Regions from separate parts of the Bradyrhizobium arachidis genome, predicted to be linked through region 1. Evidence: predicted binding sites of a transcription regulator. Region 1 holds the regulator's gene; the other holds the start of a gene.
What was found. The regulator PhoB, encoded in region 1, activates phosphate uptake and scavenging genes when phosphate is short. The targets are predictions, from matches to a motif close to TGTCATNNANCTGTCAT.
Positions count from the first base shown of each region.

Region 2: WN72_RS21275 (DUF47 domain-containing protein) is a predicted target of PhoB. The motif match lies at 6,411-6,427, and genes of this name have one in related genera.

Region 1 covers NZ_CP030050.1:706,664-714,556, forward strand. The annotation lists gene pstC (phosphate ABC transporter permease subunit PstC) at 1-796, shown strand, start outside; gene pstA (phosphate ABC transporter permease PstA) at 798-1,643, shown strand; gene pstB (phosphate ABC transporter ATP-binding protein PstB) at 1,640-2,458, shown strand; gene phoU (phosphate signaling complex protein PhoU) at 2,470-3,186, shown strand; gene phoB (phosphate regulon transcriptional regulator PhoB) at 3,209-3,916, shown strand; gene WN72_RS03320 (GcrA family cell cycle regulator) at 4,021-4,533, opposite strand; gene WN72_RS03325 (aspartate aminotransferase family protein) at 4,988-6,190, shown strand; gene argF (ornithine carbamoyltransferase) at 6,190-7,113, shown strand; gene WN72_RS03335 (Hsp33 family molecular chaperone) at 7,389-7,893, shown strand, end outside.
Region 2 covers NZ_CP030050.1:4,611,432-4,619,324, forward strand. The annotation lists gene WN72_RS21235 (tRNA-binding protein) at 1-98, opposite strand, end outside; gene WN72_RS21240 (ArsC family reductase) at 202-555, shown strand; gene WN72_RS21245 (hypothetical protein) at 580-1,254, opposite strand; gene WN72_RS21250 (ABC transporter ATP-binding protein) at 1,574-2,329, shown strand; gene WN72_RS21255 (ABC transporter ATP-binding protein) at 2,322-3,068, shown strand; gene WN72_RS21260 (ABC transporter substrate-binding protein) at 3,182-4,405, shown strand; gene WN72_RS21265 (branched-chain amino acid ABC transporter permease) at 4,480-5,343, shown strand; gene WN72_RS21270 (branched-chain amino acid ABC transporter permease) at 5,345-6,313, shown strand; gene WN72_RS21275 (DUF47 domain-containing protein) at 6,468-7,112, shown strand; gene WN72_RS21280 (inorganic phosphate transporter) at 7,182-7,893, shown strand, end outside.

The sequences.
Region 1 (7,893 bases):
CTCGTTCCTGTGGACGCAGCGCTGGGCGCCGTCGGCAGATCCCCCCGTGCTCGGCGCGCTCGGCCCGATCTACGGCACGCTCGTCACCTCGTTCATCGCGATGCTGATCGCCATTCCGGTTGGACTTGGCATCGCCATCTTCCTCACCGAGCTCTGCCCGCAATGGGCGCGCCGCCCGATCGGCATGGCGATCGAGCTGCTCGCCGGCATCCCCTCGATCATCTACGGCATGTGGGGCTTCTTCGTGCTGGGCCCGTTCCTGGCCAACACCTTCCAGCCGTTCATGATCAAGATCTTCGACGGCATCCCCGTGCTTGGCGCGATCTTCGCAGGTCCCCCGTCCTATCTCAGCCTGTTCAACGCCTCGCTGATCCTCGCCATCATGGTGCTGCCCTTCATCACCTCGATCTCGGTCGACGTGTTCAAGACGGTGCCGCCGGTGCTCAAGGAAGCCGCCTACGGCGTCGGCTGCACCACCTGGGAAGTCGTCCGCAGCGTCGTGATCCCCTACACCCGCGTCGGCGTCATCGGCGGCGTCATGCTGGCGCTCGGCCGCGCGCTCGGCGAGACCATGGCGGTGACCTTCATCATCGGCAACTCGTTCCGCATCTCCTCGTCGATCTTCGCCCCGGGCACCACGATCTCGGCGGCGATCGCGTCCGAGTTCGCCGAAAGCGACGGCCTGCACCAGTCCGGCCTGATCCTGCTCGGCCTCCTGCTGTTCGTGCTGACATTCTTCGTGCTCGCAGCCGCGCGCCTGATGCTGCTGCGTCTCGAAAAGAAGGCGGGGAAGTAACATGAACCCGATTTACGCACGCCGCCGCCGCATGGACATCGTCATCCGCGCGCTCTGCCTCGCCGCCGCCGCCTTCGGCGTCACCTGGCTCGCGCTGATCCTGCTGACGCTGTTCTACAACGGCCTGACCGGGCTCAACCTCCAGGTCTTCACCGAAAACACCCCGCCGCCCGGCTCGACCGAGGGCGGCCTACTCAACGCCATCGTCGGCTCGGTGATCATGACCGTGCTCGGCGTCGGCATCGGCGCGCCGCTCGGCATGTTCGCCGGTACCTATCTCGCCGAGTACGGCCGCAACGACAAGCTGACCTCGGTGATCCGCTTCATCAACGACATCCTGCTGTCGGCGCCCTCGATCATCATCGGCCTGTTCATCTACGGCGCTGTGGTGGTGCCGATGCGCGGCTTCTCGGCGATCGCCGGCTGCCTCGCGCTCGCCGTGATCGTCATTCCGGTGGTGCTGCGCACGACTGAGGACATGCTGCTGCTGGTGCCGAACGCATTGCGCGAGGCGGCCTCCGCGCTCGGCCTGCCGCGTTCGCTGGTGATCAAGCGCATCGCCTATCGCGCCGCGCGCTCGGGCCTCATCACCGGCGTGATGCTGGCCACCGCCCGCGTCGCCGGCGAGACCGCGCCGCTGCTCTTCACCGCGCTGTCGAACCAGTTCTTCAGCCTGAGCCTGAACAAGACGATGGCCAACCTGCCGGTGACCATCAACAACTTCGTGCAGAGCCCCTACGCCTACTGGAAGCAGCTCGCCTGGAGCGGCGCCCTGCTGATCACGTTGACCGTGCTTGCCCTGAACATTGGCGCGCGCATCCTGAGCGCCGAGAGGACCGCAAAATGAGCGATATGTCAGTTACCGTCAGTACGCCCGTTCAGCACGGCTCGCAGCCGCTACCCGATGCCCCGGCCAAGGTGACGGTGCGCAACCTCAACTTCTATTACGGCGAGCATCACGCGCTGAAGAACATCAACCTGACGCTCGGCACCAACCGCGTCACGGCGTTCATCGGCCCGTCGGGCTGCGGCAAGTCGACCCTGCTGCGCATCTTCAACCGGATGTACGACCTCTATCCGGGCCAGCGCGTCACCGGTCAGTTGATGCTCGACCAGACCAACATCCTCGACCCCAAGCTGGACCTCAACCTGCTGCGCGCCCGCGTTGGCATGGTGTTCCAGAAGCCGACGCCGTTCCCGATGACGATCTACGAGAACATCGCGTTCGGCATCCGCCTCTACGAGAAGATATCGAAGTCCGAGATGGACGACCGCGTCGAGAAGGCGCTGCGCGGTGGCGCCCTCTGGAACGAGGTCAAGGACAAGCTCAACGCGTCCGGCCTGTCGCTCTCGGGCGGCCAGCAGCAGCGCCTCTGCATCGCCCGCACCGTCGCGGTGCGGCCCGAGGTGATCCTGTTCGACGAGCCCTGCTCGGCACTGGACCCGATCTCGACCGCCAAGGTCGAGGAGTTGATCCAGGAGCTGTCCGAGAACTACACCATCGCGATCGTCACCCACAATATGCAGCAGGCGGCCCGCGTCTCTGACAAGACCGCCTTCATGTATCTTGGCGAGCTGATCGAGTTCGACGACACCAGCAAGATCTTCACGTCGCCGAGCGATCGGCGGACGCAGGATTACATCACCGGCCGGTTCGGCTGAGGAGACGGGATATGGGTTCTGAACATACCGCAAAGGCCTTCGACACCGACCTCCAGGAGCTCACGCGCCTGGTCGCCGAGATGGGCGGCCTCGCTGAGCGCATGATAGTCGATTCCGTCGACGCGCTGATCCGCCGCGACGTCGCGCTCGGCCAGCGCGTGGTCGCGACCGACGCCGAGATCGACGCGCTCCAGAAGAAGATCGAGGAGCGCGCCGTTCTCACCATCGCCCGTCGCCAGCCGATGGCGGTGGACCTGCGCGAAATCGTCGGCGCGATGCGCGTCGCGACCGATCTCGAGCGCATCGGCGACCTCGCCAAGAACATGGGCAAGCGCGTCGCGGCGCTGGAGACGGACTTCCATCCGCTCAAGCTGTTCCGCGGCCTCGAGCACATGACCGACCTCGTGCAGCAGCAGGTCAAGTCGGTGCTGGACGCCTACGCCGCGCACGACCTGCCGGCGGCGATGGCGGTGTGGAAGGGCGACGAGGAAGTCGACGCCATCTGCACCTCGCTGTTCCGCGAGCTCCTCACCTACATGATGGAGGATCCGCGCAACATCTCGTTCTGCATCCACCTGATGTTCTGCGCCAAGAACATCGAGCGCATCGGTGACCATGCCACCAACATCGCCGAGACCGTGTTCTACATGATCGAGGGCCAGGCGATCACCGACAAGCGGCCGAAGGGTGACATGACGACCTTTGCCACAACGGTCCCGAATAGCTGAAGAGTCAAGGAGCGACGACACCATGGGCGCACGCATTATGGTGGTTGAAGACGAGGAAGCTCTCACCGAGCTGCTTCGCTACAACCTCGAAGGCGACGGCTATGACGTCGAGACGGTGATGCGCGGCGACGACGCCGACACCCGTCTCAAAGAACACATCCCCGACCTGATCGTGCTCGACTGGATGCTGCCGGGCCTCTCCGGCATCGAGCTGTGCCGGCGGCTGCGCACCCGCCCGGAGACCAAGCAGCTGCCGATCATCATGCTCACCGCGCGCGGCGAGGAGAGCGAGCGGGTGCGGGGGCTTGCGACTGGCGCCGACGATTACATCGTCAAGCCGTTCTCGGTGCCGGAGCTGCTGGCGCGCGTGAAGGGCCTGCTCAGGCGCGCAAGCCCGGAGCGGCTCGCCACCGTGCTCGCCTATGGCGACATCGAGCTCGACCGCGACAAGCGCCGCGTCGCGCGCTCGGGCCGGCCGATCGATCTCGGCCCGACCGAATATCGCCTGCTGGAGTTCTTCCTCGAGCATCCGGGCCGCGTGTTCTCGCGCGAGCAGCTGCTCGACAGCGTCTGGGGCCGTGACATCTACATCGACGAACGCACCGTCGACGTGCATATCGGCCGCCTGCGCAAGCTGCTCAATCTCGGTCGTGAGCAGGACCCGATCCGCACTGTCCGCGGCGCCGGCTACGCGCTCGACGACCGCTTTGCGAAGGCGGAGCAGACGTAAGAACGATTGCAAGCGAGCAAAATAAAAGCGCGCCAAGTGGCGCGCTTTTTTATGTCACGGGTCGTCCCGGCCGCGTGCCGGGACGATGTCGTTTGAAGCAGCGTTCAGCGCGTGCCGGGCTTTGCCGGCGCACGGCGACGATCCGCCGCCGGCTGGTAGGCGACGCGCGAGTGCTGCGCGCAATAGGGCAGGCCGGAAAGCGCCTTGCCGCCGCAGAAGAAGAAATCCGGACTCGAGGGATCGCCGACCGGCCAGTGGCAGGTCGCCTCGTTCAGCTCCAGCAGCGACAGCCGCTGGCTCATCGGCACCACGTTATCGTAGGTGACCGGCTCGGCCTCCACCTCGACCTCGAAGGCCTGCGCCAGTGCGGTGTTGCCGCGCGAGATCGGACGGCTCACGCGCATCATGTGCTGCGCGGGGCGGGCCTTGCGCGGCCGGGGCGCTGCCGATGAGGGGCTCTTGGCGCGGCCGGACAGGCCGAGCCTGTGCACTTTGCCGATCACGGCATTGCGGGTCACATTGCCGAGCTCGGCCGCGATCTGGCTGGCCGAAAGTCCGGCCTCCCAGAGCTTCTTCAGCTGCTCGACGCGATCATCGGACCAGGTCAAAACCGTCATTGCACCCTTTCCCTCGCTGCCGGCCAGCCATCCTGGGGCCTCACAGCGAATGCCTAAGCCTTGAAAAACCCGTGCCGCCAGAATCCCTTAAGGCTCGCCGGGCACGCAGGATGCGCCCGAACGTTTACGCCGGTACATGAGGACTCTTGGGATCAGAACTGCTGCACGAGATGTCGTATCTGACAGTCCAAACGCTACAATATGGCGTGACTCGCGCGCAAGAGTCCGCCGACTCGCTTCCACATGTTCCGTGGTGAAAATCCCGCAAAATCGGCACCGCAAGACTACGGATTCAGCGTTTCCCGGGGCTTTCGGGCGGCATTGACACCCGTCTCACCAGGCATAAGATAGTCGCACGTGCCGCCCTTAAAAGGCGGCACGTTTCGTTTTCCGGGCCGGTTAATGGTGCGTTGCGCAATGCACTCAAGCCGTCCGCAACATCCAAGTGATCGTCATGACCAACAGCGCCGCGCCGCATTTGCTCCCCGTTTTCGCCAGGGCCGACCTCGGTTTCGAGCGCGGCGAAGGCTGCTGGCTGATCGCGACCAATGGCGAGCGCTATCTCGACTTCACTTCGGGCGTCGCGGTGAACGCGCTCGGCCATGCCCATCCCGCGCTGGTCAAGGCGTTGCAGGAGCAGGCGACGAAGCTGTGGCACATGTCGAACCTGTTCCAGAGCCCCGACGGCGAGAAGCTCGCCGCGCGCCTGTGCAGCGAGAGCTTTGCGGACTTCGTGTTCTTCTGCAATTCGGGCGCCGAAGCGCTGGAGGGCGTGATCAAGCTGGTCCGCCATCATCACTTCTCCAAGGGGCATCCGGAGCGCTACCGCATCATCACCTTCGAAGGCGCCTTCCACGGCCGCACGCTGGCAACACTGGCTGCAACGGGATCTGCAAAATATCTCGAAGGTTTCGGTCCGCCGATGGACGGCTTCGACCAGGTGCCGCATGGCGACATCGAGGCCGTGAAGAAGGCGATCGGCCCGCAGACCGCCGGCATCCTGATCGAGCCGATCCAGGGTGAGGGCGGCGTGCGTTCGTCGCCGCCCGCCTTCCTCAAGGCGTTGCGCCAGCTCTGCAACGAGAAGGGCCTGCTGCTCGCGTTTGACGAGGTGCAGACCGGCATGGGCCGCACCGGCGATCTGTTCGCGCATCGGCGCACCGGCGTGACGCCTGACGTGATGTCGCTGGCGAAAGCGCTCGGCGGCGGCTTCCCGATCGGCGCGGTGCTGGCGACCGCAGAGGCGGCCTCCGGCATGGGGCCCGGCTCGCACGGTTCGACCTTCGGCGGCAATCCGCTCGCGATCTCGGCTGCGAACGCCGTTCTCGACGTCATGCTCAAGCCCGGCTTCTTCGATCACGTGCAGAAGATGTCGCTGCTGCTCAAGCAGAAGCTCGCCTCCGTGATCGACCGTCATCCCGACGTCGTCAGCGAAGTGCGCGGCGAGGGGCTCCTGATCGGCATCAAGGCCGTGGTGCCCTCCGGCGATCTGGTCGCGGCGCTGCGCAACGAAAAATTGCTCACGGTCGGCGCCGGCGACAATGTCGTGCGTTTCCTGCCGCCTCTCATCGTCACCGAAACCGAGATCGAGGATAGCGTCGCGCGGCTCGAGCGCGCCTGCACGGCCCTTGCCGGCAACAAGCGGGCGGCAAGCTGATGAGCAGTTCACCCAAGCATTTCCTCGACATCAACGAGCTGCCGCTGACGGAGCTCAAGCGCATGCTCGCCGCATCCTCCGCGATGAAGGCGAAGCAGAAGGCGCACCAGCCGGTGAAGCCGCTCGAAGGCAAGACGCTGGCGATGATCTTCGAGCGTCCCTCGACCCGCACCCGCGTGTCGTTCGACGTCGCCATGCGCCAGCTCGGCGGCGAGCCGATCATGCTCACCGGCGCCGAGATGCAGCTCGGCCGCGGCGAGACCATCGCCGACACCGCGCGCGTGCTGTCGCGCTATGTCGATGCCATCATGATCCGCATCCTCAACCACGAGGCGCTGCTGGAGCTTGCGCAACATGCGACCGTGCCCGTGATCAACGGCCTGACCCGGCGCTCGCATCCCTGCCAGGTGATGGCCGATCTCATGACCTATGAGGAGCATCGCGGCCCGATCGAGGGCCGGACGGTGGCCTGGACCGGTGACGACAACAACGTTCTCGCTTCTTGGGCGCACGCCGCCGAGCGCTTCAAGTTCAAGCTCAATGTCGCAACGCCGCCGGAGCTCGCGCCGAAGAAGGTGATGCGCGACTGGATCAAGGCGACGAACGCGCCGATCGTGCTCGGCACCGATCCGGAGGCCGCCGTAAAGGGCGCCGATTGCGTTGTCACCGACACCTGGGTGTCGATGGGCGACAAGGAAGGCGAGCACCGTCACAACGTACTCAAGCCTTACCAGGTCAATGCCAAGCTGATGTCGCTGGCCAAGCCCGACGCGCTGTTCATGCACTGCCTGCCGGCTCATCGCGGCGAGGAGGTCACGGATGAGGTGATCGACGGCCCGCAATCGGTCGTGTTCGACGAGGCGGAAAACCGCCTGCATGCGCAGAAGGGCATTCTGGCCTGGTGCTTCGACGCGGTGAAGTAGGCGCGTTGGAATTCGCCGCGGCCGCCTCATACACTATCGTCGTCCCTGCGAACGCAGGGACCCATACCGCGGTCACTCTCTTGTGGCAGGCTGGCAGAGGCTAGAGGCTGACAGTCTTCGTCAAACCCAGGCCTGTGGTTATGGGTCCCGGGTTCGCGCTTTGCGCGCCCCGGGACGACATCGAATCTGCAGGATCGTGTGCGATCATAACCGCATCAGGAACACGCCGCCTCGCAGCCCTTCCATTTTCGCCCTCCGACCCCAGATAAAGCGCCATGGTTTTCCAATCCCCTGACATGAAAACCGGGCCTGAAGGCCCGGTTCGCGCGCCATCAGCGGTTCCGATCGATGACGCTGTGCTGCCCTACGAGGTCGACGCGCTCGACGTGCGCGGTCGCCTGGTGCGGCTTGGTCCCGCGCTCGACGAGATCCTGACCAAGCACGATTATCCGGCGCCGGTCGGCAAGCTGCTCGGCGAGGCCATCGTGCTGACGACGCTGCTCGGCTCGGCGCTGAAATTCGAGGGCCGCTTCATCCTCCAGGCCCAGACCGACGGTCCGGTGTCGTTCCTGGTGGTCGACTACCAGGCGCCGGATCGCCTGCGCGCCTATGCGCGCTTCGATGCCGCGCGCCTTGGTGATGCCAGGGATTCCGGCGCGCTGCTCGGCCGCGGCCATCTCGCCATGACCATCGACCAGGGTCCCGACATGAGCCGCTACCAGGGCTTGGTCGCGCTCGACGGCGGAAGTTTGGAAGATGCCGCCCACGAATACTTCCTGC
Region 2 (7,893 bases), 3.9 Mb from region 1:
GCGTCGACGATGGTGCCGACACGGATGTCGACCGCGAGGAAGCTGTTGAAGTCGATGGTCGGCGAGGCGGCCGCTGCGGAATCGTGGGTGACGTGCATAGGATGTCCGTTGGGCGAGTTGGCGTCGTTCGCAATATTGTGGCGCGACGCGGAGTTTCGTACAACGCCGTGGTCACGATACGACGCATGCGCGGGGGACGTCTTGCCCAACATCATCTATGGCATCAAGAACTGCGACACCATGAAGAAGGCGCGCGCCTGGCTCGATACCCACGGCGTCGCGTATGAATTCCATGACTACAAGATGGTGGGCGTCGAGAAGGACAAGCTCAAGCAGTGGAGCGACAAGGTCGGCTGGGAGACGCTGCTCAATCGCGCCGGCACGACTTTCAAGAAGTTGCCCGATTCCGACAAGGAAGGCCTCACCGAGAAGAAGGCGCTGGCGTTGATGCTAGCGCAACCATCGATGATCAAGCGGCCGGTGCTGGAGATCGGCGGCAAGCTGCTGGTCGGCTTCAAGCCGGACATCTATGCCAAGGACGTCAAGACCAAATAGGTCGACGCCCGATCTCTCTGGGCGTCAGTTCAGCTCGATGATCTCGGTGGTGACGCCGGGCTGATCGACGAACTCGACCACGTCGGCCGCCGCGATGCGGCCGGGGGCACGATGAAACAGGTCGCAGTCGATCACCGCGCGCAGCTTCGGGCGTGGCAGCGCGTCATTTCCGCGCATCAGATTCTTGATCTCGAAGCCGCCGTCCTCGCAGAAGGTCTTGAGCGAGGCGATGACGTGGCAGATCTTGCCGTCGGTCTGGAACGGCAGCAGCAGGCGCTCATAGGCTACGACGCGGCCGTAGATGTCGTCGACATCGGCAACGCTGTAGACCGGAAGTCCGCGCGCGACGCATTCGTAATAGATCGGCATCACGAACGGCACGAGTCGTGGCCCGATATAGTCGTCGAGCAGAACGCCCTTGCCGGTATGTCCGTAGGCGCGCGAGATGCGAGTGCCTTCGCTCTGGATGGTCAGCCGCGGCGTCGGAGCTGAGCTGTCCACCGTGTAATAGATGAGATCGGACAGCTCGTCCTCGAGTCTGGCCGGCTGATACTCCCAGATTGCCGGCACCATCTGCTCGCGCGCATAAAGTCGCAGCCACGTGTTCAGGAGATCACGCTGCCGGATCGACTTGACGACGGAGGGAGCAGCACTTGAGAAATCCAAAACAATATTCCCGGCATGTAAAAGCCCGCACATGATCCATGTTGCGGGAAAATTTTCTATGAAGGCTGGCGCGGGGAACGAAAGACCGTTAACGACGGCTTGATGACCGGAGCTTTCGCGAACCGGGAGGCCGGGCAGGCGGCATCAAAACATCTCCGACTAAGGGAGCATTTGTATCTTAGCCGGAGGCCTGATCTGCTCAGCTTTCCGCCTTGACTAACCCCCGTCACCTCCGGCATATTCCGCGCCCGGAGGCGGCGTTCCGGGACAGGCTCCAAGGCCTCCGGAAAGCCGAAGTAAACAAGGACAGCCACGCGCGACCAGCGCGTCGTGCGGGCAGGGGGAAATCTGTTTGGCCGATGAGTTCATTCTCGAAACGGAAGGCTTGACCAAGGAGTTCGCGGGCTTCTTCGCCGTCCGCGATGTTGCGCTCAAAGTCCGCCGTGGGAGCATTCACGCGCTGATCGGCCCGAACGGTGCCGGCAAGACGACGTGCTTCAATCTTTTGACCAAGTTCCTGAAACCGTCTGCCGGGAAAATCCTGTACAAGGGCCAGGACATCACCGCGATGGCGCCGGCCGACGTGGCCCGCATGGGCCTCGTTCGTTCGTTCCAGATCTCGGCGGTATTTCCGCATCTCACCGCACTGGAGAACGTCCGAGTCGCGCTCCAGCGCCAGCACGGCTCCTCGTTCGATTTCTGGCGCTCGAAGTCCGTGCTCAACCGCTTCAACGACCGCGCCCGCGAGCTGTTGAACGATGTCGGCCTCAGCGAGTTTGCCAATACGCCCGCGGTCGAGATGCCCTATGGGCGCAAGCGCGCACTTGAGATCGCAACCACGCTCGCGCTCGACCCCGAGATGATGTTGCTGGACGAGCCGATGGCCGGCATGGGCCACGAGGACATCGACAAGATCGCGGCGCTGATCAAGCGCATCTCCGCGAAATACACCATCCTGATGGTCGAGCATAATTTGAGCGTCGTCGCCAACCTTTCCGACATCATCACCGTGCTGACGCGCGGGCAGGTACTGGCGCAGGGCCATTATGCCGAGCTCACCAAGGACGAGCGCGTCAAGGAAGCCTATCTGGGAGCCGGTCATGCCTGAGACTGCGATGGCCGAAGCTCCGGCAAAGGCCGCAACCGGCGGCAACATCCTCCAGGTCCGCAACCTCGAAGCCTGGTACGGCGAGTCCCACATCCTGCACGGGATCAACTTCGACGTGAATGCCGGCGAGGTGGTCACCCTGCTCGGGCGCAACGGCGCCGGCAAGACCACCACGCTGAAGTCGATCATGGGCATCATCGGCAAGCGCGCCGGCTCGATCAAATTCAACAACCAGGACATCATCCGCGCGACCTCCGACAAGATCGCCCGCATGGGCATCGCGTTCTGTCCGGAAGAGCGGGGGATATTCTCCAGCCTCGACGTGCGGGAGAATTTGTTGCTGCCGCCGGTGGTCCGCGCCGGCGGACTGCCGCTCGAGCAGATATTCGATCTGTTTCCGAACCTGAAGGAGCGGCTGAACAGCCAGGGCACCAAGCTGTCCGGCGGCGAGCAGCAGATGCTCGCGATCGCGCGCATCCTGCGCACCGGCGCGAGCTTCCTGATGCTGGACGAGCCGACGGAAGGTCTTGCGCCCGTCATCATCCAGCAGATCGGTCACACCATTGCGCGGCTCAAGAAGGAGGGGTTTACGATCCTCCTCGTCGAGCAAAACTTCCGCTTCGCCTCCACCGTCGCCGACCGCTACTACGTGGTCGAACACGGCAAGATCATTGACGGATTTTCCAATTCGGAGCTTGCCGCCAACATGGACAAGCTCCACACCTATCTCGGTGTCTAGAGCATGATCAGGATGGGGAGAGCCGCGTTAGCACAAAGTGTGTAGCGGTTTTCCGAAGAGATCGTGCTCAAACCGAAGAACGGCCAACGAGAAAAATTCAAAAGGAACGTTGCATGAAGACCAGGTCGATTGCGTCATTGCTGCTGACCACCGCGCTCACCTTCGCCGCAACAGGCGTCGCATTTGCGCAGGACAAGACCGTCAAGATCGGCGCGCTGTCCGATCAGTCGGGCCTCTATGCCGATCTCGGCGGTCCCGGCTCGACGCTCGCCGCGCAGATGGCCGTTGAAGATTCTGGTCTTGCGGCGAAGGGCTGGAAGATCGACATCATCTCCGGCGATCACCAGAACAAGCCCGACATCGGCACCGCGATCGCGCGGCAGTGGTTCGACGTCGACAAGGTCGACGTCATCGTCGACGTGCCGAATTCAGGCGTGGCGCTCGCCGTCAACAACGTCGTCAAGGAGAAGAACGGCGTCTACATCAACTCGGGTGCTGCGACCTCCGACCTCACCAACGCGCAGTGCTCGCCCAACACCGTGCACTGGACCTACGACACCTACATGCTGGCCCACACCACGGGCCAGGCGCTGGTGAAGGCCGGTGGCGACACCTGGTTCTTCCTGACCGCCGACTACGCGTTCGGCGCAGCGCTCGAGCGCGACACCACCGCCGTCATCACCGCCAACGGCGGCAAGGTCGTCGGCGGCGTCAAGCATCCGCTGAACACGCCGGACTTCTCGTCCTTCCTGCTCCAGGCCCAAGCCTCCAAGGCCAAGATCATCGGCCTTGCCAATGCCGGCGGCGACACCACCAACTCGATCAAGCAGGCGGCCGAATTCGGCATCGTCAAGGGCGGCCAGAAGCTCGCGGCGCTGCTGTTGTTCCTCACCGACGTCAAGGCGATCGGCCTCGAGACTGCGCAGGGCCTCAACTTCACCGAGACCTTCTATTGGGACATGGACGACAAGACCCGTGCCTTCTCCAAGCGGTTCGCCGACAAGATGAAGAACAACGCTCCGCCGACCATGGTGCAGGCGGGCGTCTATGCGGGCGTGCGCCACTACCTCAAGGCGCTGGAAGCGCTCGGCGGCAATTCGCATGACGGCGTCAAGGTCGTCGAGAAGATGAAGTCGATGCCGACCGAGGACGATCTGTTCGGCAAGGGCGAGATCCAGCCCAATGGCCGCACCATCCACAACGCCTATCTGTTCGAGGTGAAGAAGCCCTCCGAATCCAAGGGACCGTGGGACTTCTACAAGCTCGTCGGCACGGTGCCGGGCGACCAGGCCTTCACGCCGCTCTCCGAGAGCAAGTGCGCGCTGTTGAAGAAGTAAGATAACGGCCCGCAGGCCTTAATGGCCTGCGGGCGACTTTCAGGGGAACGCCGAAGGGACCGGGTGCGGGATCGATGCAGGCTCTTTACGCTCAGCTACTGGTGGGACTGATCAACGGCTCGTTCTACGCGCTGCTCAGTCTCGGGCTTGCCGTGATCTTCGGCATGCTCAACATCATCAATTTCGCCCATGGCGCGCTCTACATGATGGGCGCCTTCGTCGCCTACTTCCTGCTCAACCTCGGCGGCATCAATTACTGGTGGGCCTTGCTGCTGGCCCCCATCATCGTCGGCATCTTCGGCATGATCCTGGAACGGACCATGCTGCAATGGCTGACCGGGCTCGATCACCTCTACGGCCTGCTCCTGACCTTCGGCATCGCGCTGATCGTGCAGGGCGTGTTCCAGAACTATTTCGGCTCCTCCGGCCTGCCTTACGCCATTCCGGACCAGCTCAAGGGCGGCATGAATCTCGGCTTCATGTTCTTGCCCGTCTATCGCGGCTGGGTGGTCATCTTCTCGCTGGTGGTGTGTCTGGCCACCTGGTTCCTGATCGAGAAGACGCGGCTCGGCGCTTACCTGCGCGCCGCCACCGAGAATCCGACGCTGGTGCGCGCCTTCGGCATCAACGTGCCGCGCATGATCACGCTGACCTACGGTCTCGGCGTCGGCCTTGCCGCGCTCGCCGGCGTGCTTTCGGCGCCGATCAACCAGGTGCGGCCGCTGATGGGCGCCGACCTCATCATCGTGGTGTTCGCGGTGGTCGTGATCGGCGGCATGGGATCGATCATGGGCTCCATCATCACGGGCTTCGCGCTCGGTGTGATCGAGGGCCTGACCAAATATTTCTACCCCGAGGCCTCCAACACCGTCGTGTTCGTGCTGATGGTGCTGGTGCTCTTGGTGAAGCCAACGGGATTGACGGGAAGGGCGGCCTGAGATGACAGCCTTGACGGACGACACGCTTTCGGTAACCCCGCGCGCGGTGCGCGACGAGATGATCGTCTTCGTGGTGATGGCGCTGCTGCTGGCGTCGGTGCCCTTCACAGGGGTCTATCCGTTCTTCGTGATGCAGGCGCTGTGCTTCGCGCTGCTGGCCTGCGCCTTCAACCTGCTGATCGGCTACGGCGGACTGCTGTCGTTCGGACACGCGATGTTTCTGGGCACGGCCGGGTATTGCAGCGCGCATGCACTGAAGGTGTGGGCGCTGCCGCCGGAGCTCGGCATCCTCGTCGGTATCGCGGCGGCGTTCGGGCTCTCGATCATTACCGGATACATCTCGATCCGCCGCCAGGGCATCTACTTCTCGATGATCACGCTGGCGCTGTCGCAGCTCTTGTACTTCATCTATCTCCAGGCGCCGTTCACCCATGGTGAGGACGGCATCCAGGGCATTCCGCAGGGACGCATGTTCGGCGTGCTCGATCTGTCGAAGCCGACGGTGCTCTATTACGTTGTGCTGGTCGGCTTCCTCGCCGGCTTCCTGCTGATCTACCGCATCATCAACTCGCCATTCGGCGAGGTGCTGAAGTCGATCCGCGAGAACGAGCCGCGCGCGATCTCGCTCGGCTATCGCACCGACCAGTACAAGTTCCTGGCGTTCGTGCTGTCCGGGACGCTGGCGGGCTTTGCCGGATCGCTGAAGGTGTTCGTGGCCCAGAACGCCTCGCTCACGGACGTGCACTGGTCGATGTCGGGCGAAGTCGTGCTGATGACGCTGGTCGGCGGTCTCGGCACCATCTTCGGCCCGGTGGTTGGTGCCTTCGCGATCATCGCCATGCAGCAATACCTGGCGGGCTTCGGCCAGTGGGTGACAGTGATTCAGGGCTCGATCTTCGTGATCTGCGTGCTCACCTTCCGCCGCGGCGTCATTGGCGAAATCGCCCATTACTTCCGGCGCTCGCTCTAAATCATTGATATCGCATCAATTTCATTGGTACGCTAAAGCGGTGGATGATCCGGCGCCGCGGGCGTGAGAAGACACGCGCGCGGCGTCGAAATGGTCTATGACAGTTTTGTGACGGCTCGTTCGGGCCGGGCCATTTCGAGCCGGTAGCGACCCCATGATGCGTTGGTTTCGCGCTCTGCTTCCCAGGGAAGAGCGCTTTTTCGAACTGTTCGACCGCCATGCCCAGACTGTGATTCAGGGCGCGTTTGCGCTCCAGGGCGTGCTCAATGGCGGCGAGGAGACGCCGGTCTATTGCCAGCGGGTCAGCCAGTTCGAGAACGAGGCCGACAACGTTACCCGCGAGGTGCTGACGGCGGTGCGACGCACGTTCATCACGCCGTTCGATCGCGGCGACATCAAGAACCTCATCACCTCGATGGACGACGCCATCGACCAGATGCAGCAGACCGCAAAGGCGGTGATGCTGTTTGAGGTCCGCGCCTTCGAGCCGCCGATGCGCGAGATCGGCGGGCTTCTGATCGAATGCGCCAATCTGGTCGGACGCGCACTGCCGCTGTTGCAATCGATCGGGCCGAACGTCGCGATGCTGACCGCCATCACGGAGGAGCTGACGAAGCTCGAGGGGCGCGTCGATGACCTCCACGACATCGGGCTGAAGGAATTGTTCCTCAAGCATCGCGATGGCAGCGCGATGGATTTCATCGTCGGCGTCGAGATCTACGACCACCTCGAAAAGGTGGCCGATCGCTTCGACGACGTCGCGAACGAGATCAACAGCATCGTCATCGAGCAGGTCTAGCGCATGATCCGGAAAAGTGTGCAGCGGTTTTCCGCTCAGATCATGCGCGAAGAGTAAGGCAGGGCCGCCGTGGATGCCGCGTTGGGTCTTCCCGTCCTGGTCGGACTGATCGCCGTCGCACTGCTGTTCGATTTCCTGAACGGCCTGCACGACGCCGCCAATTCGATCGCGACCATCGTGTCGACCCGCGTGCTGCGGCCGCAGTTCGCCGTGCTCTGGGCCGCCTTCTTCAATTTCATCGCCTTCATGGTGTTTGGCCTGCATGTCGCCCAGACCATCGGCACCGGCATCATCGATCCCTCGATCGTCGATGCCCAGGTGATCTTCGCGGCTCTCATCGGCGCCATCGTCTGGAACCTCGTGACCTGGGCGCTCGGCATCCCGTCCTCCTCGTCGCATGCGCTGATCGGCGGCCTCGTCGGGGGCGGCATGGCCAAGGCGGGGATTTCGGCGGCGGTGTGGAGCGGTCTCTCCAAGACGGTGCTGGCGATCGTGCTGTCGCCGTTGGTCGGCTTCGTTCTCGCGATGTTGTTGGTTGCGATCGTGTCCTGGCTCTCGGTGCGCTCGACGCCGTTCGCGGTCGATCGCGCCTTCCGCATCCTGCAATTCGCCTCCGCCTCGCTCTATTCGCTCGGCCATGGCGGCAACGACGCGCAGAAGACCATGGGCATCATTGCCGTACTGCTCTATTCGCAGGGCCATCTCGGCACCGAATTCTCGGTGCCGTTCTGGGTGGTGCTGTCGTGCCAGGCGGCGATGGCGCTGGGCACGCTGATGGGTG